4 regions of the Shewanella aegiceratis genome follow, and region 1 is predicted to be linked to each of the others. Evidence: predicted binding sites of a transcription regulator. Region 1 holds the regulator's gene; each other region holds the start of a gene.
The links. The regulator LexA, encoded in region 1, represses DNA repair genes until DNA is damaged. The targets are predictions, from matches to a motif close to TACTGTATNNNNATACAGTA.

Region 1 (7,651 bases):
CCGATAGAGACTATCTGGTTAACGTCGGCAAACTGAATCGAGTAGTCCGGAATACGTCGCGGCATGCCCGCCAGCCCTAGGAAGTGCATGGGGAAGAAGAGCACGTTCACCGAGATCACCGAGCACCAGAAATGCAGTTTACCTAGCTTCTCGCTGTACATATGCCCGGTCCACTTAGGCAGCCAATAGTAGGCCGCCGCCATGATGGAGAAGATAGCCCCTGAGACCAGCACATAGTGGAAGTGGGCCACGACGAAGTAGGTGTCGTGGTACTGGAAATCCACCGGCGTGATGGCCAGCATCAGCCCGGAGAAGCCACCTATGGTGAAGAGTATGATAAAGGCCAGCGCAAACAGCATGGGCGTCTCGAAGGTGAGCGAGCCGCGCCAGAGGGTGGCGACCCAGTTAAATACCTTCACCCCGGTCGGCACGGCGATCAACATGGTGCAGTACATGAAGAAGAGCTCGGCGAACACAGGCATGCCAGTAGTAAACATGTGGTGTGCCCAGACCAGGAAGGAGAGGATCGCGATACTGGCGGTGGCGTACACCATGGAGGAGTAGCCGAACAGCTTCTTGCGGCTGAAGGCCGGTACTATGGCGGAGATGATGCCGAAGGACGGCAAGATCATGATGTAGACCTCGGGATGGCCGAAGAACCAGAAGATATGCTGGAACATCACAGGGTCACCACCACCGGCGGCGTCGAAGAAGCTGGTGCCGAAGAACTTGTCGGTCAGTACCATAGTCACTGTACCTGCGAGTACCGGCATCACGGCGATCAACAAGAAGGCGGTGATCAGCCAGGTCCAGACGAACAGTGGCAGCTTCATCCAGCTCATGCCCGGAGCGCGCATGTTGACTATGGTCACGATCACGTTGATGGCGCCCATGATGGAGCTGATACCCATGATGTGTACCGAGAAGACAAACAGCGCCGTGCTGTCCGGGCTATAGGCCGTCGACAGCGGGGCGTAGAAGGTCCAGCCAAAGTTAGGCCCGCCGCCCTCCATAAACAGCGAGCTGAGCAGGATCGCAAAGGCGAAGGGCAAGATCCAGAAGCTCCAGTTGTTCATCCGCGGCAGGGCCATATCCGGCGCGCCTATCATCATAGGGATCAGCCAGTTGGCTAGGCCGGTAAAGGCTGGCATCACGGCGCCAAACACCATGATGAGGCCATGAACCGTGGTCATCTGGTTGAAGAAGTTGGGCTCCACCAGTTGCAGACCCGGCTGGAACAGCTCGGCACGGATCACCATGGCCATGGCGCCGCCGGTCAAGAACATGATGAAACTGAACCAGAGATACAGGGTGCCTATGTCTTTATGGTTGGTGGTAAACAGCCAACGCTTTATGCCCGTCGGGTGCTCCTCATGGCGGGTCGAATGTTCGCCAATATGAGTGGCATCCATATCTGCTTCACGCGTTATTGCATTCATAATGCCTCCCTATTGACCCTGTTGATTGACGTCTGTTGCCTGAACCATGTCGCCTGTGTTGTTACCCCAGGCGTTACGCTCATAGGTGATCACCGAGGCGAGTTCCTGTGGCGTTAACTGGCTGGCGAAGGCCTGCATGGCGGTTCCAGGCTTACCGTGAAGCACTATGTCTAGGTGATTCTCAACTGGTCCTGTGGCGATGGCGCTGCCTTTTAGGGCGGGGAAGGCGCCGGGTAATCCCATGCCGGTGGCCTGATGACAGGCGGCGCAGTGGCCGAGATATACCTTTTCACCCTTGGCCATCAGCTCGTCCATGGTCAGATCGTCTAACACAGGTGCTTGAGATTCCTCGGCGGCGGAGCTTGCTGCCGCACTCGATTCGGCTGCCGGGGTAGGCACAGATTGAACCGCTTCGGCAGCTGTATCTGCTCCTGTATTAGCCCCGTTCGATGCGCCTGAGTTTGCCTGGTTGACATCGGCTGCCTGAACCGTATCGCCGGTGTCGTTACCCCAGGCGTTTCGCTCGAAGGTAACCACTGCGGCTATTTCTGTAGCGGTGAGCTGCTGGGCGAAGGCCTGCATCGCTGTGCCGGAGCGGCCATGTAGCACCACATCTAGGTGATCGGCGACAGGGCCCTTGATGATTGGGCTGCCTATGAGTGATGGGAAGACGCCAGGTAAACCGGCACCATTTGGCTGGTGGCAGGCGGCGCAGCGGGCCATATAGACCTGTTCGCCCTGGGTCATCAGCTCTTCTTTCGACAGGGTCTTCGACAGTGCAGCCTGCGCCTCGGCGGCGGCCGCGCTGGCCTGTGCTTCCTGCTCGACAATCCAGTTGTCGAAATCGGCCTCGGAAAGTACTTGCACCACTATCGGCATGAAGCCGTGATCCTTGCCGCAAAGCTCGGCGCACTGGCCGCGGTAGATGCCTGGCTTGTCGATGCGGGTCCAGGCCTCGTTGATAAAGCCTGGGTTAGCATCTTTCTTTACCGCGAAGGCCGGTACCCACCAGGAGTGGATCACATCCTCCGAGGTCATCAGGAAGCGGATTTTACGATTAACCGGCAATACCAGTGGCTTGTCGACCTCCAGCAGATAGTGTTCGCCTTTGGTCTCCTTACCTTCTATCTGTTCTCTGGGGGTCGCCAGCAGGCTGTAGTAGCTGATGTCTTGATCGAAGTAGCTGTAGTGCCATTTCCATTGGGAGCCAGTGATCTTGATGGTGAGATCGGCATTGCTGGGATCTTCCATGGCGATGAGGGTCTTGGTGGCCGGGATGGCCATGAGGATCAAGATGACAAAGGGAACGAGCGTCCAGGCGATCTCTACCTTAGTGCTCTCATGAAAGTTTGCCGCGACGGCACCCTTAGAGCGCCTATGGTTGATGATGGCGTAGATCATCACCCCAAAGACGACTAGGCCTATGGCACAACAGATATAGAGAATCGTCATATGAAGGCTAAACACCTTATTGCTGATCTCTGTGACCCCTGATGTCATGTTCAGGGGCATATCTGCTGCGAGTATGGTGGGCGTAAATAGCAACGCCAGCAAACAACACAACACTTGCTTCACTAGACTTCTCCTCTGTCAATTGCGAAGGCAACTACAAAGAAGAGCCACACAGTATGTCTCGGCTCTATGCAAACTCTTCAGTTCCCAAAAAAGCAACGATGACTTCAAAGTGCGTCGGTGGTGAATCTCTTGTTCTGCTGGTGGTGACCACGCTTGCACTTACGGCTGAATATATCAGACCAATTTCAGCTTCCGTGGGCGAGGTAATACAGGTTCATTTTCGCCGCTCAAGCCGACAACCAAATTGTGCGATATAACAAATAATCGTTGATATCTCTTACTAACTTAATGGCTGTTTAAATATTGATCAAGATCACTTTTATTTTATTTTGCTAGACAAAACAGACACAAAAACGCCCCTTGCGGGGCGTCTGTATGGAAAGGTAGAGCGCGGAATATCAGTGCAGCGAACTGAACAGACTCAAGGTCTGGCCGCCGAGATCCTCTTGGGGAAAAGGGTTGGCAGGTAAGTGACCGTTCGCATCTTCGATCACCACCCCCAGGGCGCGAGTATTCTTGGCAACTATCTGTAGGCGACGACTGTCACGGGCATCCAGGGTTTGCGCCCAGCAGATCACCGCACTGGATGTACCACTTGTAAGGGCTTTTTCCATCGCCCACAGGGTTTCGACCTCATCCTTGGTGTGTACCAAGAGGATGCGATCCATACGCACACCGCCGTCGGCCAGCATCTGTTTGTAGCCTATGTTAGGTGGGCTGATCAACACCACCCATTGCCCCTGCTGACTGAGTCTGGCTAGCTCTGGAGTGAGAGCCTGCAGCTCTTGCTTGCCCTGGGTCGAACTTGCCGTAGTCGAGATAGTGTTGCCATCGCCGCGCTTCAGTGAGCTGTCGAGATCGACCCACAGCCCTGGATGGCGTGGCGCCATGCCCATTAGGTTGTTCATTGCCAGTCTCCATTTCGAATAACGCCGACGGCCAGGCCTTCGATGCTCAGGCTCTGGGTGGTGAGGTCCACCACGATAGGGGAATACTCTTCATTTTCGGCATGCAGATAGACGGTGCTGCCACGCTTCTCGAAGCGTTTAACCGTTACATCATCTTCCACGCGCGCCACGACTATCTGGCCGTTTCTTGCCTGTTCGACCTTATGTACCGCCAGCAGATCGCCCTCGAGAATACCTATATCTTTCATACTGTCACCCCTGACGCGCAGCAGGAAGTCGGCGCTGGGGCGGAACATGCTAGGGTCAACCTGATAGTGTTGTTCCACATGCTCCTGGGCCAGGATGGGCTCACCGGCGGCCACCTGACCTATGAGGGGCAGGCCGAGATCTTCAGGCTCTTCCTCCTGGGTCAGCTTGATGCCACGTGATGTGCCGGGCATGATTTCTATGCAGCCTTTCTTTGCCAGGGCCTTGAGGTGTTCTTCGGCGGCGTTGGCGCTCTTAAAGCCTAATCGACGCGCAATCTCGGCACGGGTAGGCGGCATGCCCGTGTCGGCAATATTGCGTTTTATCAGATCTAAAATCTCGGCTTGTCTCGGGGTTAAGGGTCTCATGATTAATCCTGTCTTTCCATACAGTACCTGTCAGTATATACAGTATTTTATACAGTGCAAGTATTAACCAGATTTTCTCCCAATCCCATCAAGCGATTAGCGCCTACAGCGTGATTGATTAGCCGAGTTACGTCTGTTCAAGGGAGAGCAGCAGATGATGGTAATCGTCGATGGCCGGGAAGTCGGCAAACTGCTTGTGAGGCTTCTGGCTATCGGGATTCTTGATCCCCAGCTGGTAGCCGACGCCAGCCTGCTTGGCTGCCTGTAGTATGGGCTCGCTGTCGTCGATAAACAGGCAACGGCTGGGATCCAGGGAAAACTCATTAAACAGGTGACGCCAAAATTGTGGGTGTTCCTTGGGATAGCCGGTGGCGTGACTCGAGAGCATCTCGTCGAGCCCGTTAGCTAGATCTGTGTGCTCGAGTTTCAGCGCCAGGCTGTGGGGATGGGCGTTGGTGACCAAGATGCGCCGCTTGCTGTGTCTGGCCAGAGCGGTGAGAAAGGGCATGCTGTCCTGACGCAGCTGGATCCTGTCCACCAGAGTGTGGTGCAAAGCCAGGATGTCTAAACCCAGCTCCTGTTGCCAATATTCCAGGCAATACCACTCCAGGGTGCCGAACACCTTGGCGTAGGCATCCTCCACCAGTTGTTGGGCGTCGGCCTTTGAGATCTGCCTTTGTTCACACAAGGCCTGAGGCACCAGGCTAAGCCAGAAATGGTTGTCGAAATGCAGATCCAACAGGGTGCCGTCCATATCCAGCAGCACGGTATCTATCTTATTCCAGGGAAACATAAAGCGAGTAAAAAAATTCCTTGGTTTGAGTTGTGGATTAGGCCCATCATAGTAAGATTGAGTGGTTAAGCAAACGCCATTTTTATCAGGAAGTTTCATGCCGGACAAAAAGCCGCAGATCCTACATGCTGAAGTTGTTGCCCAGAGCCGTCTGTTTCAGATAGAGCAGGTGCATTTAAAATTTTCGAACCAGGTCGAGCGCCAGTATGAGCGCATGAAGGGCAATGCCCGTGGCGCCGTGATGGTGGTGCCTGTGCATGGTGAGGAGCTATTGCTGGGACGCGAATATGCGGCGGGTACCCACAGCTATGAGCTGGGTTTCCCCAAGGGCCTGGTGGATCCCGGGGAGACCCATGCGGAGGCGGCCAACCGAGAGCTGCAGGAAGAGATAGGTTTTGGTGCGCGTAAGCTGACCCATCTGATGGAGTTGAGCCTGGCGCCCGGCTACTTTGCCAGCAAGATGCAGATCTTCGTCGCCGAAGATCTGTATGAGAGTCGATTGCAGGGTGATGAGCCCGAACCCATAGAGGTGGTGCGCTGGCCATTGAGCCAGTGGTCTGAGCTGTTATTAGAAGATGATTTTTCCGAATCTCGAAGCGTTAGCGCCTTGTTTTTGGCACAGAAACATCTAAAACTAAAGTAGTTAATCCGAATTATCATATTAGGCATTGCCAGATGTAGGCTGTTGGAGTTGTGATGAAGCCAGAAGAGTATGTTGAGCAGGCGATTTCGATTGCCATCGAGGCGGGTGAGGCCATCAAAGGTATCTACCTCGAGGGCAGTTTTGACAAAGAGGTGAAATCCGACAATACCCCGGTGACCTCTGCCGATATCGCGGCCCACAAGATCATCTCTTCCCAGCTTAGTAGTCTCACGCCAGAGATCCCAGTTCTATCAGAAGAAGATGCCGATATTCCCTTCTCCGAGCGCGCCGATTGGCAGCGTTACTGGTTGGTAGACCCTCTAGATGGTACCGGTGAGTTTATCGCCGGTAGCGGCGACTTCTCGGTGATCATCGCCCTGGTCGAGCACAATCGTCCCATCATGGGGATCGTCTATGTGCCCATGACGGGTGTAGTTTACTATGCCGTGGCAGGCCTGGGTGCCTACAAGCGTAGCAGCAAGGGCGAGGTGCGTATCGCCAGCAAGCAGCTGACCAAAGACGATGAGCCCAGCCTGCGTCTGGCGGTGAGCCGCCGTCAGGATCCTCAATCTGTGTTGAAGCTCTTCAATCATCCTAAGCACTGTGAACTCGTGGTGCTTGGCGGTGCGGCGCTAAAGAGCTGCCTGGTGGCAGAGGGCCGCGCCGACTGCTATGTGCGCATTGGCCCAACCGGCGAGTGGGACACAGGTGCGGCGCAGATCATCATCGAAGAGGCTGGTGGCCAGGTGATGGATCTCGAGCTGCAGCCGTTGAGCTACAACGAGCGCGAATCACTAGAGAACCCCAACTTCATCGTCGTGGGCTCGACTCACCTGCCATGGGATGAGTTGTTAACCGGTGAATAATCCTAATCTTATCAGTGTCGAGGCGGCTTGTAAGACTCAGCTGTCGGCGATCTATCGTCTCGAGCAGGGGCTCTTTGGCGACCATGCCTACCCGGATTTTTTCTTTCGTCAGAGCTTCGATTGCTGGCCGAGCGGGCTGCTTGTCGCCTGCGATAACGCTGAACGCCTGCTCGGTTACATCTTGCTGGCTAGGAGTGAACAGGCCGACTGTGCCTGGATCCTCTCTGTGGCCGTCGATGATGCCGCTCAGGGGCAGGGCATAGGCAGGCGCCTGATCACCGAGTCTCTGAGTGCGCTGCCAGATGGTGTGGCCCAGGTGAAACTCACGGTGGCGCCGGAGAATCCCGCCAGACACCTCTACGCCAAGCTGGGCTTTGTCGAGCAGGGGCTGGAGGCCGATTATTTCGGCCCGGGCGAAGATAGGATCCTCATGATACTCCAGCGATAAAATCCTAATTTTCATCTACCCGGTGAAAAATAATCTTATTATGAACGTTGTTTTTTATTTTGCTTGCTGGTAACTTGAGCACAAATTAACAGCGGGATGGAGCCGAGATGGCAAGACGCAAAGAACATACTCATGATGAGATCCGGGCGATGGCGACCACTGCGGTGCTGCGCCACCTGGAGGTCGAGCCGCTCGATAGCCTGAGCCTGCGCAAGGTCGCGGCGGCCATAGGTTATGTGCCCAGCACCCTGGTGAATCTCTTCGGTAGCTATCAGGGCTTATTGCTGGCGGTTGCCGAGCAGACTCTGGACGAGCTGTATCGGCGCCTGGCCGCTAGCGCTCAAGCTGACCCGATTCAAAGCCAA
Region 2 (7,651 bases), 1.8 Mb from region 1:
CGCTTCAGATTGCGCGTCATAGATAGAAGCGAAATCTTGCTCGAAGTACTCTAAACCGAAGTAGTGAGCAACAGCACCACCTGGCAGTTCAAATGCATCGAAACCGATACCAGCATTGTACTGGTGGAAGGTAGCACGGTCTTGAGTCAGAGTAGTGGCCTTCATGTTGTTTACACCGGCTTCAGAACCTAGATCGATTCCGTTAGCTTCGTTGTAAGCAAGACCAGAGTAGCTCAGGTAGTACTCACCGATAGACTTGTTATCGGCCTTGTTGTAGTGGTAGTAGAATTCCCAAGTCGCATCGTTCCATGCGCTGATAGAACCACGAAGACCAGTCAGGTAATCTTGGTTGTAGTCATCTACGTTACCGTCACGAGTACCGATACCAACCCAACGGAAGTAACCACGAGTTTCTTCGCCGTAAGGGTTATGTGGGTTATCGGCAGACATGTTGTTCCAAGCAGCTGCTGGAGGCGCATAACGACCGAAAGAGTTGTTCTGCGTAAACATGATGCGACCGAACCACTCTACATCTTCAGCGATTTCATAGTTTGCATCTACATATACAGTGTTACGGTCAACAGAAGCTTTGTTGTAAGAAACGTTACCGTATGCATACATACAGTAGGTTGAACCTGGGCCCCAGTCATCGTCAGCTTTAACAGTCTTGAATACGTTGTCGCCGTATTGTGCTGCTAAGTCATCACAAAGTGGTGAAGCTTGAGCTTCTGAGAAGTCTGGAGAAGCAATGGTTGCACCATAGATAGACCAGCCATCAGTTTCGCTGTAAGCCTGGATTTCACCGTCACCGTTCAGGTCACGCATCCAAGGAGCAGAGAAAGCACGGTCGCCGTCAGCGATACCCTTACGGTCTTGATGGTCGAATGCAAAGGTAATGTTACCCTTATCCATTTCATAACCAGCAACCACAGAGAATTCTTTACTTGTCAGGCCGCCGTCACGGTCACGTGAACCACCACCAACGTTGAATTCGATACCTTGGAAGTTCTTCTTCATGATGATGTTAACAACACCAGCAATCGCATCAGAACCGTAAGTAGAAGAAGCACCGTCGGTTAGAATTTCAATACGCTCAACCGCTGCCATAGGGATGGCGTTAAGGTTAGCAGAAGAACCACCTAGAGTAGGTGAACCTGGGAAACGCTTACCATCGATCAGAACTAGGGTACGGCTTGAACCAGCACCACGTAGGTTGATTGTTGCTTGAGACTGAGCAGAGCTACCAGAGCGCTCAGAGAATGAACCAAAAGAGTTTAAGTTACTGTTACGTAGCGCATCGGCTACTGTAAAGTTACCTTCAACTTTCATATCGTCTGCAGTGATCGTTGTTACAGGTGAAGCACCTTCAAGATCACTACGCTTAATGCGTGAACCAGTAACTTCAATACGTTCAACTTTATCTGCAGCTTGCTCGTCTGCCGCGAATACTGCTGGAGCAGTAAAAGCTGTCATAGCTGCACCGCCAACTAGTGCGAAACGCACTGAATTAGCTAATAAGCTGTTCTTATACATGTTGTTTCTCCCTGGACTTTATTTTTTATTTTTTTGTGAAAGTAAACACAAATAAACATCAATCGTTACACTTGTGCACATTCGCCAACAAATAGAACCACATGTGAAACATTTAATCAACAATCGCATCACTATTTTCACAGATTTAATTGGCGATCGCTCAATTTGTAGACGCCTGTCACAATAAGTCAGATTTTTGCTAGATGTAGCAAGTCGACGATTTAGGGCAAAAATTGCCGCAACAAAGTATTGCGAACAGAGAGGAGTTATAAATAAACCCCACAAAACCAATGAGATATAGTATTTTGACATACGGACACTGATTACAGATAAAACTAATTTAGGTGGGCTATTAATTAGCGATTCATCAAACCAATGATCGACAAGATGTTAAATATCAGTAGTTGTAACAAAGAAGCTTAATTGTAAAATCACGCTGTCAATTGGGTAAAATCAGCAACCGTACGTAAAGAATTGATTACAAATTAACCTGCTGTTAGAGATTAAATCGCAATACCTCTCACATAAGGCAAATTCGGCAGCATTAGGGGTAGTTAAGATAAAACAAGGTAAGGACTAAGGTTAGACCCAGATCCTACTAAGACTAGACTAGGCGCAGATAGAGACTAGCCTCGAGCCAGGCAATGAGACCTAGCTTCGACTCTTGATAGACACTCAAATATTAGTGTGAAAAACCAGTCGAGCAGAATAAATAGAGTAGCTTATGGCAGGGTCATCACTCGCCATCAATGGATAAGAATTGGGATTTTAGAAAGGTAATAAAAAAGCGCCTATTAGGCGCTTTTCATTGAATTGTTCAGACTTTCACTCGTAATGACAAGGCGTATTACAGAGTGTAACGAATACCTATGGCTATACCGTCTTCTTCGAATTTAGCCTGGGCTTCAGCATCGGCACCTTCAAACTTACTGAAGTCTTTACGGCCTTCAACATAAAGCACTGTGTTGGCATCCCACACATAGTGCAGACCAACAACCACGAACTGACGCTTGAACGAAGAGTTAGGGTCAACGTTGTTAGGCTGGATCACATAGTCCTTACCCGCGTCTAAGATGTTGTAAGAAACAAAAGGACGGAAACCGTTATCAAACTTGTAAGAGAACAGTGTTTCGACACCGTACGAATCCTTGATCAGACGACCCAGGTTATCGGTATCGTGGTTCTCGTTCTTGTTAAAGTTAGCCGCGCCATAGAAACCGTCGGCGTCCCAGTTACCCCAGGTCACACCCATACCGTAGATCACGTCGATTGCGGTGATCTGCTCTGAGGTCTTTCTGAAGGTGACATCAAACTCACCACGGTTGATACCAGCAGAGACAGAAAGCTTGTCGTTAACCTGATAGGTCGCAGACGCGCCATAGGTGTAGTTGTACTTAACTTCTTCTGAATCTAAGACAGGATCTTGGCTGTCCCAACGCTCTTTACAGTCGGTAGACAGGTTAGGATCATATTCACAGGTATAGAACTTATCGTTCTTTAGCTGCGCCTGAACCGCAAAGCTCAAGTCACCTACGCTGTTACGGTACTGAACGATCTTGTCACCACGACCCACACCGTTTACCGCACCATCTGCCTTGTTATAGGTGTAAACACCGGCAGCGTTACCGTCCCATACGAAACCGTAGTTAGTGTTGTAAACCACATCATACCAAGCACCCCACTGCTTACCTATGGTCAGGCTACCATAAAGATCGTGGGCGATACCGACATAACCTAGACGATTGTTAAGAAAGTCACCGCTCTTAGATTCGAAGTTACTCTCACTGCTGTAAACGATTTCGCTGTTACCGAATGGGTTAACACCCCACTCCAGCTTAGTGAACGCCTTCCAGCCGTCGCTCATCTCACGGGTGAAACCAAAATTGATCCGTGACGCACCGTTAACCACTTCAGTTGAACCTTGAGTGTTAATAACACGGGCATCAATAAAACCACCAATTTCTACCGCATTTTTATCGTCTTTATAGATTTCGATAGCGGATGCAGCGGGGACAAAAATGACAGCCGCTAACGCTGTTGCTATTACACTCTTCTTCATCTGTTAGTCTAACCTTTTGTTATGTTCAGTTTGCTTTATCTTATTGTGCGACATTCCGTTGTTTTATTTCGTTCCAATTTCAGCTAAAGACTAGCAAAAGATTAGCATTCCCTCAAAGACGAATATCACAATAACGGCGCTATTTTTCACCAAGTTAACTAAAGAATTCCAGAAAACTCAGACTTTACACCAAACGTTAACAACTCATCACTATCTCAACAACCAGAAAACAACTAAATTAACGACATTTGCTTGGCCACAAGATTATTGAAACTAGTGTTTAAAATTGAAAGTATGGGATCAGAAATGGGGGCGATCTGTTTATCCAGATAATACTGATAATCGATCTTTCCGAGTAGATGCTGTACAGGTTCTGCGCCGTTTTGTGTCATCAGATAGCTTATTTTTTCGCCCCGCTTGCCATGACTGTCATCGCCACTTCGTTGACACCAAAGAGTCGCCGCCTTCACATGGGGTGATGACTTGGCGGTATAGTCTTCGATATTGCGCCTGAGGCGTTTAGAAAAAATCAGCTTGTCGTCGAGTTCTCCCCGCTGCAGCGCATCCACAATTTGTTTCAAATAGCCAAGCACATCCTGCTTGGCAAACAGTCGATAATAGAGCTCGGCCTGCACCTCCCGCGCCAAGGGGCTCCAGTCACTCCTCACCTGCTCCATCCCCTTAAACACCAGCTTGAGGCTTTGGTCCTCCTGCAGGTAGGCGCCAACATAACGCTTCTTGGAGCCTTCGGTAGAGCCACGCAGTGTCGGCATGAAGAACTGCTCGAAATGTCGCTCATATTCAAGCTCGAGATAACAATCTAACTGAAACTCCTGCTTGAGCTTGAGTCGCCATTTCTCGTTGATGGATGCCACCAGCTCCCTGGCAAAGGCATCGATATCACCGACACGCTCGGGCGAGGAGATATGCACGAAGGTAGAGTCAGTATCGCCATAGATAACGGTCAAGTCCAGCGCCTCAATCCATTGCTTGGTCTGCTTCATGATCTCATGACCCCTAAGGGTAATTGAGCTTGCCAGGCGCGCATCATGGAATACGCAGCCGCGAGACCCCAGCACGCCGTATAGTGAGTTCATGATGATCTTTATCGCCTGCGACAGGGGGGCATTGGCTTCGCGCTTGGCTTCCTCGCGCTTGGCAGACAGGCTAGCGATAAGCTCAGGCAGAATGGGCGAGTTGCGGCTAAACTGGGCGCCCAAAAAGCCAGGCACGGTATCATTGCCTTCATTTGCTCCCCTTACCCCAGCATTAGCCCCTGCTTTTAATCCTTCCACCAGCCCCTTGGGGTCAATTAGAAACGTTCTGATGATCGACGGGTACAGGCTCTTAAAATCGAGCACCAATATATGTTGATAGAGACCGGGTTTGGAATCCATCACATAGCCGCCGGGGCTCTCTATGCCATCGCTGACCGGCACACTGGGGGCCACATAGCCAGCGCGGTGCAGATGGGGCAGATAAAGATTATTAAACGCCGCCACCGAGGCGCCGACGCGGCCAAGCTCCAAGCCGGTTAGACGCGAACGCTCCATCACAAAGGCCAGCAAATCGGTTTTGGCAAAGATCTCCCACACCAGGCGACAGTCGGTAATATTGTAATGGGCCAGCGCCGCCTTATCCTCACGAAACAGGGTCGCTATCTCCTCGGCGCGGTGACTGACGTTGTGAATCGCCTTCCCCTCGCCGAGTAGCTCTCTGGCGACAGATTCCAGGCTAAAACTGTCAAACTGATAGAAGGCCGCCTTGAGCCAGTCGATGCCATCGAGCACCACACGGCCAGGCAAGATTAAGGTCTCCGGTCGATATTTGTTATCGACACGCCAGGAAAGCTGAGTGCCTAGCCTGCCAAGCGTCAGCGGAATATTGAGCACCTTGGCCCTGCGATACAAGAGCGCCAGGTCGAAGGTCACAACCGCCCAGCCTATGATGATGTCGGGATCATGCAGCTTAAACCAGTCGAGCAGCGCCTTAATCAGCGCAGCCTCATTGGGCACAAGCTCGAGATACTCAGGCGGCGAGTCACACGCCTCCCCCACCATGATCACCTGCTGATAGGGCTCGCCGCTGGCCGATTGGCCGTACAGCCCGACGCTAAAAAGCTCACCATCCATGGCACATTCGAAATCTAGCGAGACCACAGCCAGCTTAACTTCTCGATTAACATCTAGCTCACAGCGTCTGGCCCGCTCGGCGATGAGCGTTGGCGTGTCTAGTGCTTGGCTGCTTTGCCAGCGGCCGATAAACTCTACGTCCAAGGCGATGTAACGCTCGATGAGATAACGCTGCTCGGCCCTGAGTTCAGACTCGTAAAGGGAGATCCCCTTATCGGTGGCGATACGGCTTAGATGACGAAAGCTTTGATTATTGGCGAAATAGAGGGCGCTGACCGGCTCATCGTCGAAGGTGGTCAGATTAAGCGCCTCGCTGCGTACCCCACTCTCATGGTTGCCGCCGAGAAGGCTCAACTCATCCTGAGTGCGACAAAAACAGATGCGCTCGGCATTGGGCACAATGACCCGAGCCGGCCCTTCGGCCGTACTAAGATAATAATGTAATTCGCTGCCTTGGTGGTGACGGGTTAAGATCCGCCCTTTTACGCTCACCAGCGGGATGTTTAAATCATGCAAGCCTGGCTATTATCCAATTAATTTCAACACATTAGGTGACACGACAACAAATAAGTCGTGAATTCCTTACTTCTACTCTTCTTAGGCTATGTAATCACTGTTATTATGTACAGCATTATTTGCCAGCACTAAGCCTTCATGTTATCTGCCGACGTTAAAACCCAGATCCGAACGATTTACAAAGAGATTGCCGCCGCCCTGCCTAACTTTAGATCGCGTCGGGAACAAAATTATATCGTCGCCGAGATCTCCAAGACACTCGCCGGAGAATATGACAAGCATAGACGCATCATAGTGGTCGAGGCAGGCACAGGCATAGGTAAGTCGCTGGCTTATATCTTAGGTTCGATTCCACTGGCGTTGGCAAGCAAGAAGAAGGTTTGTATCGCCACCGCCACGGTTGCTCTGCAGGAGCAGCTGCTCAACAAGGACCTGCCCTTCTTCTCCAAACAATCAGGGCTCAACTTCACCTTCGGCCTGGTAAAGGGACGTCAACGCTATGTCTGTCTCTCTAAGCTTGAGATGCTGATCGGCGGCGATGACGGCACTCAGATGGCCATGTGGCAGACCAAGCCGGATCATAGCCAGGTCGAGCTCTTACAAGGCCTGCTGAAAGACTTTCACGAAGGACGCTGGAACGGCGAGCGAGACACACTGTCTCAGCAGCTGCCGGATCACCTGTGGCAGCAGATCGCCTGTGATAAACACAGCTGCCACAGACAGCTCGCCAGCCACAGACACTGCCCCTTCCATAAGGCCCGTGAAGACGTAGACACCTGGGACGTACTTATTGCCAACCATAGCCTACTGTTTGCCGATCTCGAGCTGGGCGGCGGGGTGATTCTGCCAGATCCGGAAGAGCTCTATTATGTGATCGACGAAGCCCATCACCTGCCGATAGTGGCCAGAGATTTTTCCAGCGCCCAAGCGACCCTCAGGGGCGCCATCGACTGGCTTGAAAAGGTCGGCAAGACCAGCGCCAAGCTGCAGAACCAGCTCAAGAGCAACAACATCATCGCCCCAGCCCAGGCCATGCTAGATCACATCAACGATCTCACCAGCCTGCTCACCAGCGTCGCCCAATATTGCGACGGCCAGGCGGCGAAGTTTGATAACCCCGAGCGGCGCATCCGCTTCGAACACGGCAAGCTGCCGGCGGCCTTGACCATGCTGGCGGAAAACCTGGCCACGGCGTCGAGCAGCGCGCTCAAGCAATTTAATAAGATGCTGGTGCTGCTCAACGAGGCGATTAAGGATGGCGAGCTACCTAAGCATCAGTCGGAGCAGCTACTGAGTGAGACTGGCTTCATGTTGCAGCGTCTGGAGAATCTGCAGAAGCTGTGGAAGATGATGGCCAAGGAAGACAGCGCCAAGGGCGCCCCCATGGCCCGCTGGGTCGAGCATTTGGTAG
Region 3 (7,651 bases), 2.3 Mb from region 1:
CGCATGCCCTGCTCTTCATCTATTTTGGCTAGGAGTTGCTCGAGCGTGCTAACCTGATTCACGCTCGAGCCCATTCTCGAACCTGAGTCCGTTTCGTCTGTGTCGTACTCCTTTGGAAAGAGCAGCAGAGCTTCACCCAATTCACAGGCCTGTTTCAACACCTCATCGGGCGTAACCCGCGACCAGAGCACACGGCTACACAGCTCAGGGAATGCGGCTAACGCCAACTGGCCTGTGTTACTGGGACGATCGTACTCCCGCTCGTGTGTTAGCAAGACAAACTTCACCCTATCTCTCCCGGTCATTTTGCTGGTATTTGGAGCCTAAACTCACGCCTATCGGTAAACCAAAGGCGATGAGTATACCTCATAGGGCTAGAACGAGGATAATGACAGGGACAATCCTTGATGGCCTGTTATAGCTTGCCAGGGTGGCATCATTAACACGCGGCCACTAACGAAAATCCCGCGAACTCGATTCAAAATCATTCACCAGAGCCGATAGATCGTCCAGCCTACCCGCGATAACATGTGACACGCCAGACTGGGTCTCAAGCACCCCGGTTACCTTTAAAATTTTTGATGTTAAAAATGGCTGACGCTGCGCCCTGGCCGTGGCGCTCCAGACGATCACATTGATGTTGCCCGTCTCATCTTCTAAGGTCACGAAGGTGACCCCAGAGGCGGTACCGGGACGCTGACGCCCCACCACCACGCCCGCCACATGCACAAGCTGCCCATGACGACAATCGGCTAACTCACTGGCACGGCGACAGCCCACAAATGGCGCCAACCCTCTTAGCTGAGCCATCACATGGCGCCCCAGGCTGAGCCCCAGATGGCGATAGTCGCTCTGCATGGCAGCCATCTCACTTGGGGGCGGCAACACCACCTCACTGGCGACAGCTGGTAAGTCATCGAACAGCGGAAGACTCGGCTGATAGGCGCTGAGTTGCCAGCGCGCCTGATACCTATGCCCGGCCAGCGTCAACAGGGCATCGGCACTGGCCAGTAATGTCAGACAGCCCTGAGACAAACCTAGCTCATAGAGCTGCTCGGCCCGGGTAAAGCCGCCTTCGGGTCGCGCCGCGATAAGGGTCTTGATCTCCTCCAGCCAGAGTCCCTTCACTTGCCTAAAGCCCAGGCGTATCGCAGGCTGCTCAGCCTCCAGCAGAGGCACCAAGCTATTATCCCAGTCACTGTGATTGACACATACCGGCAGCACCATGACGTCGTGGCGCTGCACATCCTGAATAAGCTGCGACGGGCTATAGAAACCCATGGGTTGGCTGTTAAGCAAGGCGCAGCAGAAGGCCGCCGGATAATGATGTTTAAGATAGGCCGACACATAGGCCAGCAGGGCAAAGCTGGCCGAATGCGACTCGGGAAAGCCATACTCGCCAAAGCCTTTGATCTGCCTGTAGATCTGCTCGGCGAATGTTTGGCTGTACCCCCGCGCCGCCATCCCCTGAAGCAGTTTAACCTCAAACTTTTCAAGCTCACCGGTACGCTTCCAGCTCGCCATCGCCCGGCGCAGCTGATCCGCCTCGCCGCCACTGAACCCCGCAGCCACCATAGCCAGCTGGATCACCTGCTCCTGAAAGATAGGTACCCCCATGGTACGGGACAGCACGGACTCGACCGCCGGGCTGGGATATTCTACCGCCTCCAGGCCATCCCGCCGCCTCAGATAGGGATGCACCATATCCCCCTGAATAGGCCCTGGCCTAACAATGGCGATCTGCACCACCAGATCGTAATAACAGGCTGGCTTCAGCCTTGGCAGCATGGCGCTCTGCGCCCGTGATTCGACCTGAAACACCCCTATGCTGTCGCCCGCCTGCAACATGTGATAGACCCCGGCCTCCTCCCATGCCACATCGGCCATGGAAAAGGCTTTCTCTGGGCCGCTCAGCAAGGCGAAGGTCTTACGGATCGCCGTCAGCATCCCCAGGGCCAGAATATCCACCTTTAACAGCCCCAGGCTCTCCAGGTCATCCTTATCCCACTGGATCACGGTGCGATCCGCCATGGCCGCATTTTCAATGGGTACCAGCTCAGACAAGGGCCCTGCCGAGATGATAAAGCCTCCCACGTGCTGAGACAGATGGCGGGGAAAACCGATCAGCGTCTGCACCAAGGGCAGCAACATGCGCCCGCGCCCAGCCTCTGGCAGCATGGCGGCAAGCTGAGCCGTCCAGTGATGCTTGGGATCCCGGCGATCGATATTCTTTATCATCAGGGCTACCTGCTCGGCATCTATCCCCAGCGCCTTGCCCACATCCCCCATGGCACTCTTGAAGCGATAGCAGATCACCGCCGCGGCCAGCGCCGTACGCTCACGACCATATTTGCGGTAGATATACTGAATCACCTCCTCGCGCCGCTCATGCTCGAAGTCCACATCTATATCCGGCGGCTCGTTACGCTCCTTGGAGATGAAGCGCTCGAATAACATGTTGATCTTGGTGGGATCCACTTCTGTGATCCCCAGGCAATAACAGACTACCGAGTTGGCCGCCGAGCCCCTTCCCTGATAGAGGATCTGCTGAGACTTGGCGAAACAGACGATGTCATAGATGGTCAGGAAGAAATACTCATAGGCCATCGCCGCGATCAGCTCTAGCTCCTTCTCATACTGCGCCTTCACCCTATCGGGCACCCCATTAGGAAAGCGGCGTTTAGCACCTTCACGCACCGCCTGCGCCAGATAGTCGCTGGCCTGCATGCCGGCGGGCACCACCTCGGCCGGGTACTCATACTTGAGCTCATCCAGAGAGAAGTGGCAGCGACGGGCCAGGGCCAGGCCGTTATCGATCCACTCCTGAGGATAACGTTTACGCTGCGCCGCAATCGGCTTGAGGCTGGCCTCGGCGTTGATGGAGCATAGCGCCGCGCCGCTGTCGAGATCCCGCCCATGGGCGATACAGGTTAAAATATCCAGCAGCGGCTGACGCGCAGCCTCGTGCATGCGCACACCACCAGCCGCCACGCAAGGAATGTTCTGTGCCTGACTCAGCCATTGCCACTGCTGCAGATTAAGGGCCTCTCCCGGCAGTAAGAGCCGCTCCATCAACAGATGCAGACGATCCGGGAAGGCTACAACCAGCCGTGAGGCGATGCTCGCTATGTGCTCGCGATAACGAGACAACAGATTAGGCTCATCGCTTTGTGCCGCACTCCCCTTTGCCGTATCGCCCCCAGCCATCTCACTCTCTGCCGTATCGTTTACGGCCAAGCCACTCCTTGCATCATCACTCCTTGCCTCATCTCTCCTTGCCTCGCCAGCCTGCCTGAACTGCGCCAGCGTGGGCGGGCGCCACAGCAGTTGGCTCTGCTGCTGAGCCAAGATTGCCTCCAGGCTCACCCGGTACTCTCCCTTGCCCTGACTTCGCCTGGCGTTGGTGATCAGGGCACTGATCTCACCATAAGCCAAACGGCAAGGCGCCAGCAGCACGAACAGCCCCTCGTCGAGATGAAACTCGGCGCCCAGGATCAGCTTAAGATCGCAGCGCTTGGCCGCCTCATGGGCCTTGACCACACCGGCAAAGGAGCATTCGTCAGTCAGCGCCAATGCCTGATAACCAAGGCACTTGGCCTGCTCCACCAGCTCGTGAGGATGGGAAGCCCCGCGCAAGAAGCTGTAGTTCGAGAGGACGTGCAACTCGGCGTACTGTAATTCGCTGTACATTAGCCAAACCACCCCTGTAGGAATAACCCCTCTGGCGAGCGAAATACCCAGCAGAGCCCCCCCTGATGCATACGGGCAAGGTAATAATCCCGCGGCGAGGCCGTCGACCAGGGACTATGCAGCCGCTCCGGCCCCTTGAGGAGGCTCACCGACTCCGGCGCCAACGGTTCGGGCTGGCGCAGTAACCAATTAGGGCGGATGCGGCCATCGCACAGGCCATGAAACAGATCTGTAAACAAGGTCGCCTCCTCGCTCAGCGCCCGAGTCTTTCCCTGATAGCTGGCCCTCGGCTCGGCGCACCGATCATACGCTTGGCGCTCAAGCGCTTGGCTTTCAAACTTTTGGCAGGAAGCACCTCGAGTAGAAACGCTTTGACTAGAAATACTTTGACGAGAAGTGCTTTGACGGGAAGTGCTTTGAGAAACAGCTTGATTCGATCGCTTGCCCCCCTGAGCACCCGAGCGGCTTTGAGAAACTCGGCTCTGAGAAAGCGAGCGGCTCTGCCAGCTCAGCTCCGGCAGATGGTGACTGCAGTGCTCAAGTCCCTTGACCTTATCCGCGCCTAGACGCGCCTCAAGCAGTGAGAGCAGGCGCATGCTGGCATCACTCTTACCCTCGCCCTGCCACCAATTGGATGTCTGCACCAATAGCGGCACCAGGGTATCGGCCTGAATAGCCAGACTGATCACCGGCGCCGCCAGGGTGAGGCTCTCTAGCTGCACACGGCAGAGTTTAAGTAAGGCATCCCCCCTATGCTCGGCGAATGGATAACGGATCTCGCAGCGCAGTGGCGCCAGACTCAAGTCGCGAAACACTAAGGTTAATGACAGGGCCAGCACCGCCTGCTGACGCTGCACCAGATAGGCCGATAGGGTTGCTAGCATGCGCCCGAGGGGAAAGGCCAAGCCTTCGAGGTGGCTCACCTCATAGAGCAATTCAAGCTTATGGCGATAAGACTCTGGCATCAGGTAAAACTCATGCACCTGAGGCAGCTGCCCCTTGAGCTGAGCCAGCAGGGTTAAGACACTCTCGCCAAAGCGCTCACCAAGCTCCTTGAGGGGCAAGGCGAGCAGCGCCTGCACCTGAGTCAGCCCCATGTTCTCGCAGGCCTGCAGCACATGCTCAGGCAGTGGCAAGATAGAGAGCGGCAGGGGCGCGATCTGCTCGAGAGCCATCTGAGGTAAATTCACCGAATACGCGCCTGTCCGATCATCTATCGATTGCGCTTGGGGTTCTACTCCTTGGGCTTCCTTCTCACTTGCCGATTCTCTATCTTCTCGTTTGGCGAGATATGTGGGTGCTGTGGCACCTATTTCCGACTCTAAGCTCCCTGACTCAAAGTTCCCTCGCTTAGAGTTCCCTTGCTCAGAGATCCCTAACTTAGTGCACCTAGACTCGCGAGCTTCTTCCGGATTCCTCTTGTTATCACAGGTGACATCTGCAGGCAGAGTGAGCGGCAGATACCTGGCTCCCAGCTGAGCCAGCAGTGCATTCTCCCCCAGGGCAAATTGACACTCGAGGCCATAGCCTTGGGCGCTCTTCCGATATTGGCTAATGAGCCTGTCCAGACCGCCGAAGATCTTTGCCATGGAGCCCACCTCCAGCAGCAGGGTGTCTGTCACACTCGGCGTACCAGTGGGTTTACTTGCTTTATGTGGCTTACTCGGCTGAACCACCTTATCTAGCCTATGCTGCTGGGCCTGTTCAAACGGGCAGACAGGCGGCACGACCCTGGCACTGTAGCCATAGCTCCACTGGCACAACCAATGGCTGGCCTCCTGACTCAAGGAGGGGTCATAGGCCAGCAGTTGCAGCGATGGACTGAGCGTCTGGGCGGTAGCCAGGCTCTGCCCCGGCTCCACGCCCAGCTTAGCCGCAGCACTCGATGCGATCAGGATCTGACTCGACTGACGCTCAAATAGGGCCAGCTCGCCGCCTTGGGGCAAGCCTTGATGATAGCTTTGATACTGGAGTAACCAGTGGGGAAAATAGACCGCCAGCCACAACATCTACGCACTCCAGGGACCTTGTAAGATCTGACCGCTCTGCTGCTTATCCAGCTCATTTTCCAATCTCTTATCCTGCTCCTGCTGTTTAGTCACATCGAGCATCAGACTCTGGGCCAGCAACTCAGGTAGCAGGGATAAGGAGAAGCGCGGCGCCGGCCAGCCCCCACGGCGCTTTAGAATATCCACCTGGGTCTCGAGAAGCCTAGCACTCCCCGTTTCTGTATTGGTTTCTGTGCTGGGTTGCAAGGCGATCCGCAGTGGCACGGGATGAGCCTGATCCTTGACCTTGCTTGGCAGATAACAGAGACACAGGCTCTCACCCTTCTCGCAGGCAAGCTGCAAGCGCCTGGCCTGACTGACACTGAGCTCCTCGAGCCAACATAAGACCAGGGGTGAGGCGCCGCTGGTTAAGATCTGCTCGAGCGCCCAAAGCTGTTCCTTAGGCGTCTGAGTATCGACCCACAGGAGACGGCTGACATCTATCCCCTGCATCGCCAGCGACTGGGGATAAGGCACGTGAGGCGGCGCCACCAGACTCACCAACCCGGCAGAACTTCCCTCTCTCGATTGCCTAGGGATCAGACGGCGCATCAGAGGCAGCGCCAGGCTCAGCTCGCCGATCCCTTCGCTGGAGCAGAAGATCTCGCACAGCCCCTGACTGGGCCAGCCCCCCTGTCCCAGATGACGATTAAGCTCGGGATAGCCGCTATCCAGCCCCATCTGCTGGGGATGATAGGCATCGCCGCGCCAGAGATCGCTGCGCTGGAGTAAACGTTCAAGTTGAAGATCTGCCAAGGCCATGATGCACCCGCTCTCATTCAGTTCGGTTAAGCGCCCCTCGGAAATCGGACTATAGGCTTAGACCTGACTTAAGCTATCGCCATGCCTGACGTCCGAGCAACACTCAACAGAAATATCGCACAAATACTGTATATAAATACAGTATATTTATAAATTGGCAGATCGCAAGCAGAGAAACCTAAGATTGGAGTGGAAGATCATGTCAAAGCATCGAGCCAGTAAGCGGCAGACAGGCACAAAAAAACCACCCTAGGGTGGTTTCATTGGTTATCGATTATCGCTATTGATTAGCAGTATAGATTAGCGATATTTCTTTACCTTCTTGAGTGCTATCTGCTGCTTGAGGGTCGACAGATGCTCGATAAAGACCTTGCCATCGAGATGATCCATCTCGTGTTGCAGCACGATAGCCAGGAAGTCATCGCTCTCGATCTCAAAGGCCTCACCCTCACGGTTAAGCGCCTTGACCTTCACCTTCTCGAAGCGTGTCACCTTGGCGCGGTAGCCAGGAATTGAGAGACATCCCTCCTCACCGACGATCTCGCCCGAACGCTCGACGAACTCAGGGTTGATCACCACCATGGGCTGATCGCGATCCTCAGACAGATCGATCACTAAGATGGCGTGTTCGCTGCCCACCTGGGTAGCGGCGAGCCCTATGCCATCGTCTGTGTGGTACATGGTTTCGATAAGATCATCGATAAAACCTTGCACGGCGGCAATGTCTTCTACGGGCTTGGCCTTACGTTTCAGGCGCTCATCGGGAATGGTCAATATATCGAGTACAGGCATAGTCTCAGGTTCTGATTAATCAAATTAGGCATATAAAGTGGCGCCATTATGACCGAAATCACATTAAAGGCAACCGCAATCGGGTTTTCCCTTCAGGCCAGGCCATGCCGCCGACTTGTATTTCATCGCTCAAGTCGATAGCATGACCAGACAAATGTATACAATATACGAGAATAATAATGACGACCCCTACACGTACCCCATTGCCCAGTACCTTTTATGTGGCCAACACCATGGAGATCTTCGAGCGTCTCGCCTGGTATGGCTTCTTTACCCTCTCCTCCCTCTATATGACCTCTCCCGCCCATCAAGGCGGCTTAGGCTTTAGCGAACAGGAGCGTGGCCTGTTGCAGGGAATG
Region 4 (7,651 bases), 2.0 Mb from region 1:
TATCTTAGACACACGGTTCAGGTAGAGGCCGACCAGACCATTAGCCTGGCGCTGGATGAGAGCGATCGCCAGGCGCCCAAGGCCTGGAAGGCGCTGTTTATCGGTGTGGCCAAGGTGCAGGCTCAGGGTGATAGTTGTGTCAGCCAATACCAGACCGAGCAGCTCGACGCTGGCTTTGACTTCTTTCGCTGGAGCTTTAAGGAGCGCGTCGAGCCCTACAGCTATCACACCATGGATTGGCAGTTTGAGCGCCTGGATATCACGGATGAGGTGGTGACCCTCAGCAATGAAAAGCTCATCGGCCCGGCGGAGATCGAGCCCTATCTGACGAACGTCGACAAGGGCGACTATGACCTCATCGTCAGTTTCTTTCGCGGCGGCGCCGGCAGCGATGACTGCTACATAGACGACTTCAAGGGCATCGCCTGGTATGACTATCGCGTGCTCAACTCAGACGCCTCCTACTACACGATACGCTTCTATGATGATGTTAGCGGGCGTATCGAGGCGGCCAAGGCAAATGACAGAGATCCGGGCATGTACATCCACGAGTGGCTGCACACCACGGCGGAGTGGTTCTTTCCCGATCAGGGCTATGCCCAGCCCAGCAGCGACGGCCAGGTGGTCCACGCCGCCGAGGTATACGACTACAGCTGGCCCTGGATGAGTTGGTATAGAGACCTCATTCGCGGCCAGGTGAAACAGCAAGCCAGCTATGTGGGCATAGGCCCGGACGCCCTGCTCGGCTGTAGCGTCAGCGAAGACGCCTTAGGCCTGTGCTCGAGCGCCGCAGGTCAAGCAGCATCAGACGCCTCGAGTCAGACGGCGCCAGAGGCCTTGATTCAAACATCCTTGCTCTATGACAAGATCGCCGGACAAAAGGTGTCCTGGCAGACGGTGAGCCGACCCTATCGAGATGGCCGGGTCTCATTTGGTCAGATCCCGTCCGGTGAGCAGCTCTGCCTCAATCGCCACACCGTCAGCTACCTGCTCGGCGATGGCACCCTAGCACTCACCTTAGATGAAAGCCTCTGCGGCGAGCCGTCCAGCGCCCGTCTCAGCTTTACGCCTTGGCTAGCAGAGGAGCAGTCGTCGCGTGTAATCACGCTGCCCATTGACCAAGCCAGCAGGCTTTTAGCCAGCGGGCTTTTAACCAGCAAAAAAACCTTTATTGAACATGAGCACCTCGACTTAGATGAGATCTTAATTGAGCTAAGAGCACTGATGGCGCACTCGCTCTAGGAGTATCTATCTAACACGCAGCAGGCGGGGCGAAACAGAGGTTATTTTTCGGGAAACATTAGCCCCGTTTTCATGCGCCCGGGCGTCAATCGACATGCTTCAATGACTTACCTTCGGGAATTTCCCCGTATGAATCAGGAGTAATGAAACATGTTGCAGCGTTTTTTGACGGCGCCCCAAGCGTATAAGCAGCTGATGTTGGCAGGAGTACTAACGCTTCCCAGCGCACTGGCCATGGGCGAGACCTATCAACTCAGCTCCCCGGACGGCAGCATCTTGGTCGATGTCATCGCCGAGGAGCAACTCAGCTATCGCGTCAGCGTCGACGGCCAGACCATCCTGGCCCCATCACACATCGCCATGACCTTTGCCGATGGCACGGCGCTCGGCAACGCGCCTCAGGTTGTTGAGGTCAAGCGCAGTGCTATCTCAGAGCAGCTCACTCCGGTTATCAAGGTGCGTACCGCCAAGATAGACAACCAATACAACCAGTTGAGCCTGAGTTTCAAAGATAACTACCGGGTGGAGTTTCGCGCCTTCAATGAAGGAGTCGCCTATCGTTTCAGCGCCCAGCAGTCTGGCAAGAGTGCCCTCACCTCTGAGCAGGCCGAGTTTAACTTCGCCAAAGGTGCCTTCGCCTACTTCCCCTTCGAGAAAAAATTTGCCAGCGCCACCCAGCCCAGATTTACCCCCATCGCCGCCAAGGGGATCGATGGCGACGAGCTGGGCAGCCTGCCCGCCCTGTTTGTGGTCAATGGCATCAATGTGTTGCTGACAGAGACTGACTTACAGAGCTACCCCGGTCTCTGGCTAAGGGGCAAGGGCGATGGCAATGTCTATGGCGTGCATCCGTTCGAGCTGGATAAAGACGAGCAGTACACCCAAAATCTGGGCATCGTCAGCAAGTCCCGCAGCTACCCCTGGCGCATCCTGGCCATCGCCCGCAGCGACGGCGAACTGCTCGATAACCAGATGAGCTACACCCTGGCCGAGCCATCACGCATCGAAGACACCTCCTGGATCAAACCCGGCAAGATAGCCTGGGACTGGTATAACGAAAACAACCTCAAGGGGGTCGACTTCAAGGCGGGGATCAATACCGAGACCTACCAATACTACGCCGATTTTGCCGCCGACTTTGGCATCGAAAATATCTTGATCGACGATGGCTGGTCGTCACAGGAGGATGTACTTAACGTATTGCCGGGGATCGACATGCAGGCGATCATCGCCCATGCCAAGGCCAGAGGCGTCGGGGTACAGCTATGGGTGCCCTATTCGGCGCTGGACAAAAACCTGGAAGAGGCGTTTAAGCTCTACGCCAAATGGGGGATCAACGGCGTCAAGATAGACTTCATGGACAGCGACAGCATCAAGCGGGTGGATTTCTACTGGCGCGCCGCCGCCATGGCCGCCAAGTACAAGCTGATGGTCAACTTCCACGGCGCCTACAAGCCCGCGGGGATCCACAGAACCTACCCCAACGTGATGACCCGCGAGGGGGTCAGAGGATTGGAGAACAACAAATGGTCAGAGGTGACCTCTACCCACAACCTGCATCTGCCCTTCATCCGCATGATAGCGGGTCCGCTGGATTACACCCCGGGCGCCATGGCCAATGCCCAACAGAAGAACTTCAACAAGGTCTGGTCTCGCCCCATGAGCCTCACCACCCGGGCGCAACAGATTGCCATGTATGTGATCTACGAGAGCCCGCTGCAGATGCTCGCCGACACCCCCACCAGCTACCGCGCCGAACCTGAGATCCCGCGCTTTATCGCCGCCATCCCTACGGTATGGGATGACTTTAAGGTGCTGCATGCCAGCATAGGCGAGTATTTCACCATAGCGCGACGCGCAGGTGATAACTGGTACATTGGCGCCATGACCAATACCCAGGCGAGAAGTCAGCAGATCAGCCTGGACTTTCTTGGAGATGGTGAGTATGAGATGCAGCTGCTGCAAGATGGCATCAACGCGGGTAACTTCGCCGAAGACTATAAGCTGATCAAGAAAACCGTTACCAAGGGCGACAGCCTAGATCTCAACATGGCGGCCAACGGCGGCTATGCCATACAGCTGATCAAGCGTTAAACGCCCCACCCCAAGGGTCTGAGTTGCATCACATTCCATGCGTTCAGGCCCTTGCCTTTTCTCTTGCTTACGCCCTTGCCTATGCCCTTGCTTAGGCCCTTATCTCTTGCTCAGATTCTTATTTAGCCTCTTATTTAGCCTCTTATTTAGGCCTTTGCCTTAGCCGCGGCTCTAGTCGCAGTCTTTTTCGCCCCGCTAGCCTTGCCTTTGGCACTTGTCGTCCCGCCGCGTCGATTGCCATAGCTACGTTTCTTAAACGAACGCTTAGGCGCCTCGACACCTTGCAAGGCCTTGGGCAGCTGGGCACCTGCCTGCATGATAAGCCCATTGAGCGACTCGACTAGCGGCGCCATAAAGCTTAGGTACTTGGCCTCTTTACGGCTGATGGCATCCAGGTGACTCTCCCACAGTGCCGTCATATCAGGCGTGGTGGCAGATTCGGGCAGGCTGTTGATGAGGCCGCGACCGACCGGGGTCGAGACGATAGACTTCCCCTGGCGGGCCAGAAAACCACGCTTGAACAGCAACTCGATGATCCCCGCGCGGGTCGCCTCTGTGCCCAGGCCGTCGGTTTCTTTAAGGATCTTACGGATCTCTGGGTTGGTCACATAACGGCTGATCCCCGTCATGGCGCTAAGCAAGGTCGCATCGGTAAAGGCTTTGGGCGGCTGGGTCTGCTTCTCGATAAGCTCTCCCTGGCCAGAATGCAGCTCTTGCCCCTTATGTAGCGGCGGCAGCTGGGCCAGCGCCTCGTCGCCCTCGCCGTCGGCCTTGTCATCGCTGCGCTTAGGGAACAGTTGCTTCCAACCGGGGGCGATCTCCTGCTTAGCCTTGGTGTGAAAATGGCCGCCGGCGATCTCCACCTCAACCTGAGTCTCATGGTAACGATAGACGGGGTAAAACTGCGCCAGATATTGACGGGCCAGTTGCAGGTAGATCTGTTTCTCGGCCTGAGTCAGGGCACTCAGGTTGGCCACCTTCTCGGTGGGCACTATGGCGTGGTGGGCATCCACCTTGGCATCGTTCCAGGCCTTAGAGACTATCTTAGGATCCGGCGAGGCGCACTGGGCGGTGAGTTCGCCAGCTCCCTTGAGCACGGCATCGATCACCCTGGGGGCCAGGGCCAGCTGCTCCTTGGGCAGATAACGGCTATCGGAGCGCGGGTAGGTGATCAGCTTATGTTTCTCATACAGTGACTGACAGGTATCGAGCACCGTCTTAGCGCTCATGCCAAATCGCTTCGCCGTATCTATCTGCAGCGACGAAAGGTTATAGGGTAAGGGCTGGCCCTGCTGCTTATCTCTAGCCTGCAGATCCGTCACCTTGGCAGGCTGCTCTGTGATCCTCCCTACCACGTTTTCCGCCAGACGGCGCGACAGCACCCGCCCCTCCTCATCCATGTAGGGCTGACAGGCCTCACTGGGCTGCCACTTGGCCTTAAAATGCGCCTGCTCTTGGGTATAGAGATTGGCCAGCACCTCATAGAAAGGCTTGCTGACAAAATGTTCAATGGCCTCATCGCGGCGCACCACCAGGCCCAGCAGGGGCGTCTGCACCCGGCCGACAGAGAGCACCCCCTGATAGCCCACCTTGCGACCCTGCAGCGTATAGGCGCGGGTCATGTTCATGCCATAGAGCCAGTCGGCGCGGGATCGCGCCAAGGCCGAGGTCGACAGGGGGATAAACTCTCGGTTGCTACGCAGCTGCCCCAAGGCCCGTTTAACGGCCTGGGGGTTGAGGTCGCTCACCAGCAGGCGCTGGGTCTGTTCTAGCTTGTCGCCCTTGACCCCCAGATAGGCGATCACCTCATCCACCAGCAGCTGACCTTCACGGTCAGGGTCCCCGGCGTTCACCAACTGACTGGCCTGCTTGACCAGTTTTCTCAGCACGCTGAGCTGACCACGGGTCTTGCTCTTGGGGGTCATCTTCCACTGCTGCGGCACTATGGGCAGGTGGTCGAACGACCAGGACTTGAAGGCCGGATCATAGCTGTCGGGCTCGGCCTGCTCCAGCAGATGGCCTATGCACCAAGAGACGGTATCGCCATTGGCCGCCGTGATATAGCCCTCGCCCTTCTTGTGGGGTTTAGGTAACACATCGGCGATTGCCCGCCCGAGACTGGGCTTCTCTGCTATGTATAAGATCATGCTGACATCAAATTACTGTATAAATTAACAGTAACTTTAAACCACTCGCGGCCTTGGCGCAAATAGGAAAGGCGATCTCATGCTTACGTGTAAATCTTGTTGAGAATCATTCTCATTAATGGCTAATCTAAGGGCTAGTCTGAGGGCAATTCACGGAGGCAAATATGCACACACGACTCAAGACCCCACAACGACCCGAACACCTACTGATTTACGCCACACTGATGACGACGGCGCTGCTGTTACTCTCGCTGTCATCCTCTCTCTTTCCCTGGCGCCTGGATCCCTTGGTGCAATTTAGCCTGCTGCTGTTGCTAAGCTGCGCCGGCACCCTGTTTGCCCTCGCACGCCATGGCGCACACCATAGACCGGCCCTTGGGCTGCTCTTCGGCCTCTGGCTAATGGTGTGGGTAAGCCAGGGGTTACTCATGCCGGTGTGATCGCTAACCTGCGCTTGCCCCTATAAGCTAAAACTTAGCTCTGCCGCGGCCGCTGCCCCTCCCACAGCCACGGCCGTGCATTCGATGCGACTGCCATCTGACCACAAAAAAGGCGCCTCCCAGGAGACGCCTATATTACAGATATGAAAACCTCAGCTTTAGGTCTTTAACTTACCCAGCTGCTGATGTTGCTGCTCTACCAGGCCCGCCAGGCTGGCACTGCTCTGCTGGGCCTCGTCGGCGAGTCTCGCCAGCTCAGAGGCGGAATCTGAGATACCTGTGATGTTACGGCTGACCTCTTCGGTGACGGCACTCTGCTCCTCGGCCGCGGTGGCGATATGGGTCACCTGGCTGGAGACCTCCTGAATTTGATTCACTATGGTGTTGAGTGAACTCAGGGCCGACTCTGTCTGGGCCACGGCGCGCTGGGCACCGTCCACCCCTTGGTCGATGATCTGCGAGGCACTGTTGACCTCGCGCTGCAGCGCCTCGATCAACTTGCCTATCTCATCGGTCGAGCTCTGGGTCTTGGAGGCCAGCGCGCGCACCTCATCGGCGACCACGGCGAAGCCCCGGCCTTGCTCACCGGCGCGGGCGGCCTCGATGGCGGCGTTAAGTGCCAGCAGATTGGTCTGCTCGGCGATGGCGCTGATCACCTCGAGGATCTTGCTGATGTTGGTGCTGCTTTCCGCCACCTTACCCACGGCCTCCTTAGCCAGCAGGGATTCCTGAGACATATGAGTCACATAGCCCATGGCCTGGCTCAGGCTGTCCTCACCTGCCTTGACGTTGAGGGTCATCGCCTCGGTTTCCGACGCCGTCTGCTCAGACGCCTTGGCCACCTCGAGCGCGGTGGCGCTCATCTCATTAACCGCAGTCACCACACTCTCGATATCGCTGTACTGACGATTGACGCTGTTGTGGGTCTGCTGGGCGATCTCCGCCGCCACCTGACTCTCGGCCTGCGAGCGTGACGCCAGCTCCTTAAGCTCGCCGATCAGCAGCCTCAACTTATTAATAAAGCCGTTAATGCCACCGCCCAGGGCGATGAGTTCGGCATGGGACTCCACCGTGACCTGCTGGGTCAGATCCCCTTCGGCGCTGGCTAAGTTCTCCACCCGGCTCTGAATCACCTTGAGCGGCGCGACAATAGAGCGGATCACCAGGCTGATGGTAACCACGGCGATCAGCGAGACGATGACGCCTACGATCAGCAGCAGGCTGCCCAGAGAGCTGGCCATGGCAGACATCGCCTTATCCATGGCATTCGCCGCCTGATAGGCATCGGCCTTGGCCACCTCAATCACCAGTGACCACTGCGCCTTGGCGAGCGGGATCTCGATGGGATAGGCAACTACGATGTTATCGCCCTGCTCCAGATAACCGCCTTGGCGATGTAGCCCGGTCAACTGACTGGCGAGCGACGGGGCGATAGACTCGCCCAGTGGCCGTGCCTTCTTATCATAGTGGCTGGCCGCCACCACTAAACCCTTCTGGCTCAGCAGGGTCACCTTGGCCTTACCTTGATACAGGCTGGCTGAGAGCTCGTCGATCAGCTTCTGAAACACGGGCAGATTAACATCCACGCCGATTACGCCGCGAAAGCTGCCGCCCACCACCACAGGCACGGTTAAGGAGGTCATCAGCGCCGTGTTGCCCGGGCTTATCTCATACAGGTAGGGCTCCATCAGGCAAGGTTGCTTAGTATCCTTGGCGCACAGGTACCAT

Region 2: a site for LexA is predicted at 6,336-6,355, ahead of dinG (ATP-dependent DNA helicase DinG). Genes of this name have one in related genera too.
Region 3: a site for LexA is predicted at 6,625-6,644, ahead of imuA (translesion DNA synthesis-associated protein ImuA). Genes of this name have one in related genera too.
Region 4: a site for LexA is predicted at 5,497-5,516, ahead of K0H80_RS11725 (DNA topoisomerase III). Genes of this name have one in related genera too.

What each region holds. Positions count from the first base shown of each region.
Region 1 is NZ_CP080416.1:132,794-140,444, forward strand. It holds gene ctaD (cytochrome c oxidase subunit I) at 1-1,412, opposite strand, end outside; gene coxB (cytochrome c oxidase subunit II) at 1,449-3,014, opposite strand; gene K0H80_RS00625 (cell division inhibitor SulA) at 3,413-3,922, opposite strand; gene lexA (transcriptional repressor LexA) at 3,919-4,536, opposite strand; gene yrfG (GMP/IMP nucleotidase) at 4,664-5,329, opposite strand; gene nudE (ADP compounds hydrolase NudE) at 5,427-5,972, shown strand; gene cysQ (3'(2'),5'-bisphosphate nucleotidase CysQ) at 6,026-6,838, shown strand; gene K0H80_RS00650 (GNAT family N-acetyltransferase) at 6,831-7,286, shown strand; gene K0H80_RS00655 (TetR/AcrR family transcriptional regulator) at 7,394-7,651, shown strand, end outside.
Region 2 is NZ_CP080416.1:2,871,422-2,879,072, forward strand. It holds gene K0H80_RS12655 (TonB-dependent receptor) at 1-1,533, opposite strand, end outside; gene K0H80_RS12660 (porin) at 2,381-3,592, opposite strand; gene K0H80_RS12665 (DNA polymerase II) at 3,826-6,240, opposite strand; gene dinG (ATP-dependent DNA helicase DinG) at 6,379-7,651, shown strand, end outside.
Region 3 is NZ_CP080416.1:2,384,473-2,392,123, forward strand. It holds gene K0H80_RS10695 (DTW domain-containing protein) at 1-287, opposite strand, end outside; gene K0H80_RS10700 (error-prone DNA polymerase) at 454-3,690, opposite strand; gene K0H80_RS10705 (Y-family DNA polymerase) at 3,690-5,699, opposite strand; gene imuA (translesion DNA synthesis-associated protein ImuA) at 5,700-6,500, opposite strand; gene def (peptide deformylase) at 6,801-7,292, opposite strand; gene K0H80_RS10720 (MFS transporter) at 7,472-7,651, shown strand, end outside.
Region 4 is NZ_CP080416.1:2,644,500-2,652,150, forward strand. It holds gene K0H80_RS11715 (PEGA domain-containing protein) at 1-1,242, shown strand, start outside; gene K0H80_RS11720 (glycoside hydrolase family 97 protein) at 1,393-3,336, shown strand; gene K0H80_RS11725 (DNA topoisomerase III) at 3,483-5,483, opposite strand; gene K0H80_RS11730 (hypothetical protein) at 5,648-5,923, shown strand; gene K0H80_RS11735 (methyl-accepting chemotaxis protein) at 6,082-7,651, opposite strand, start outside.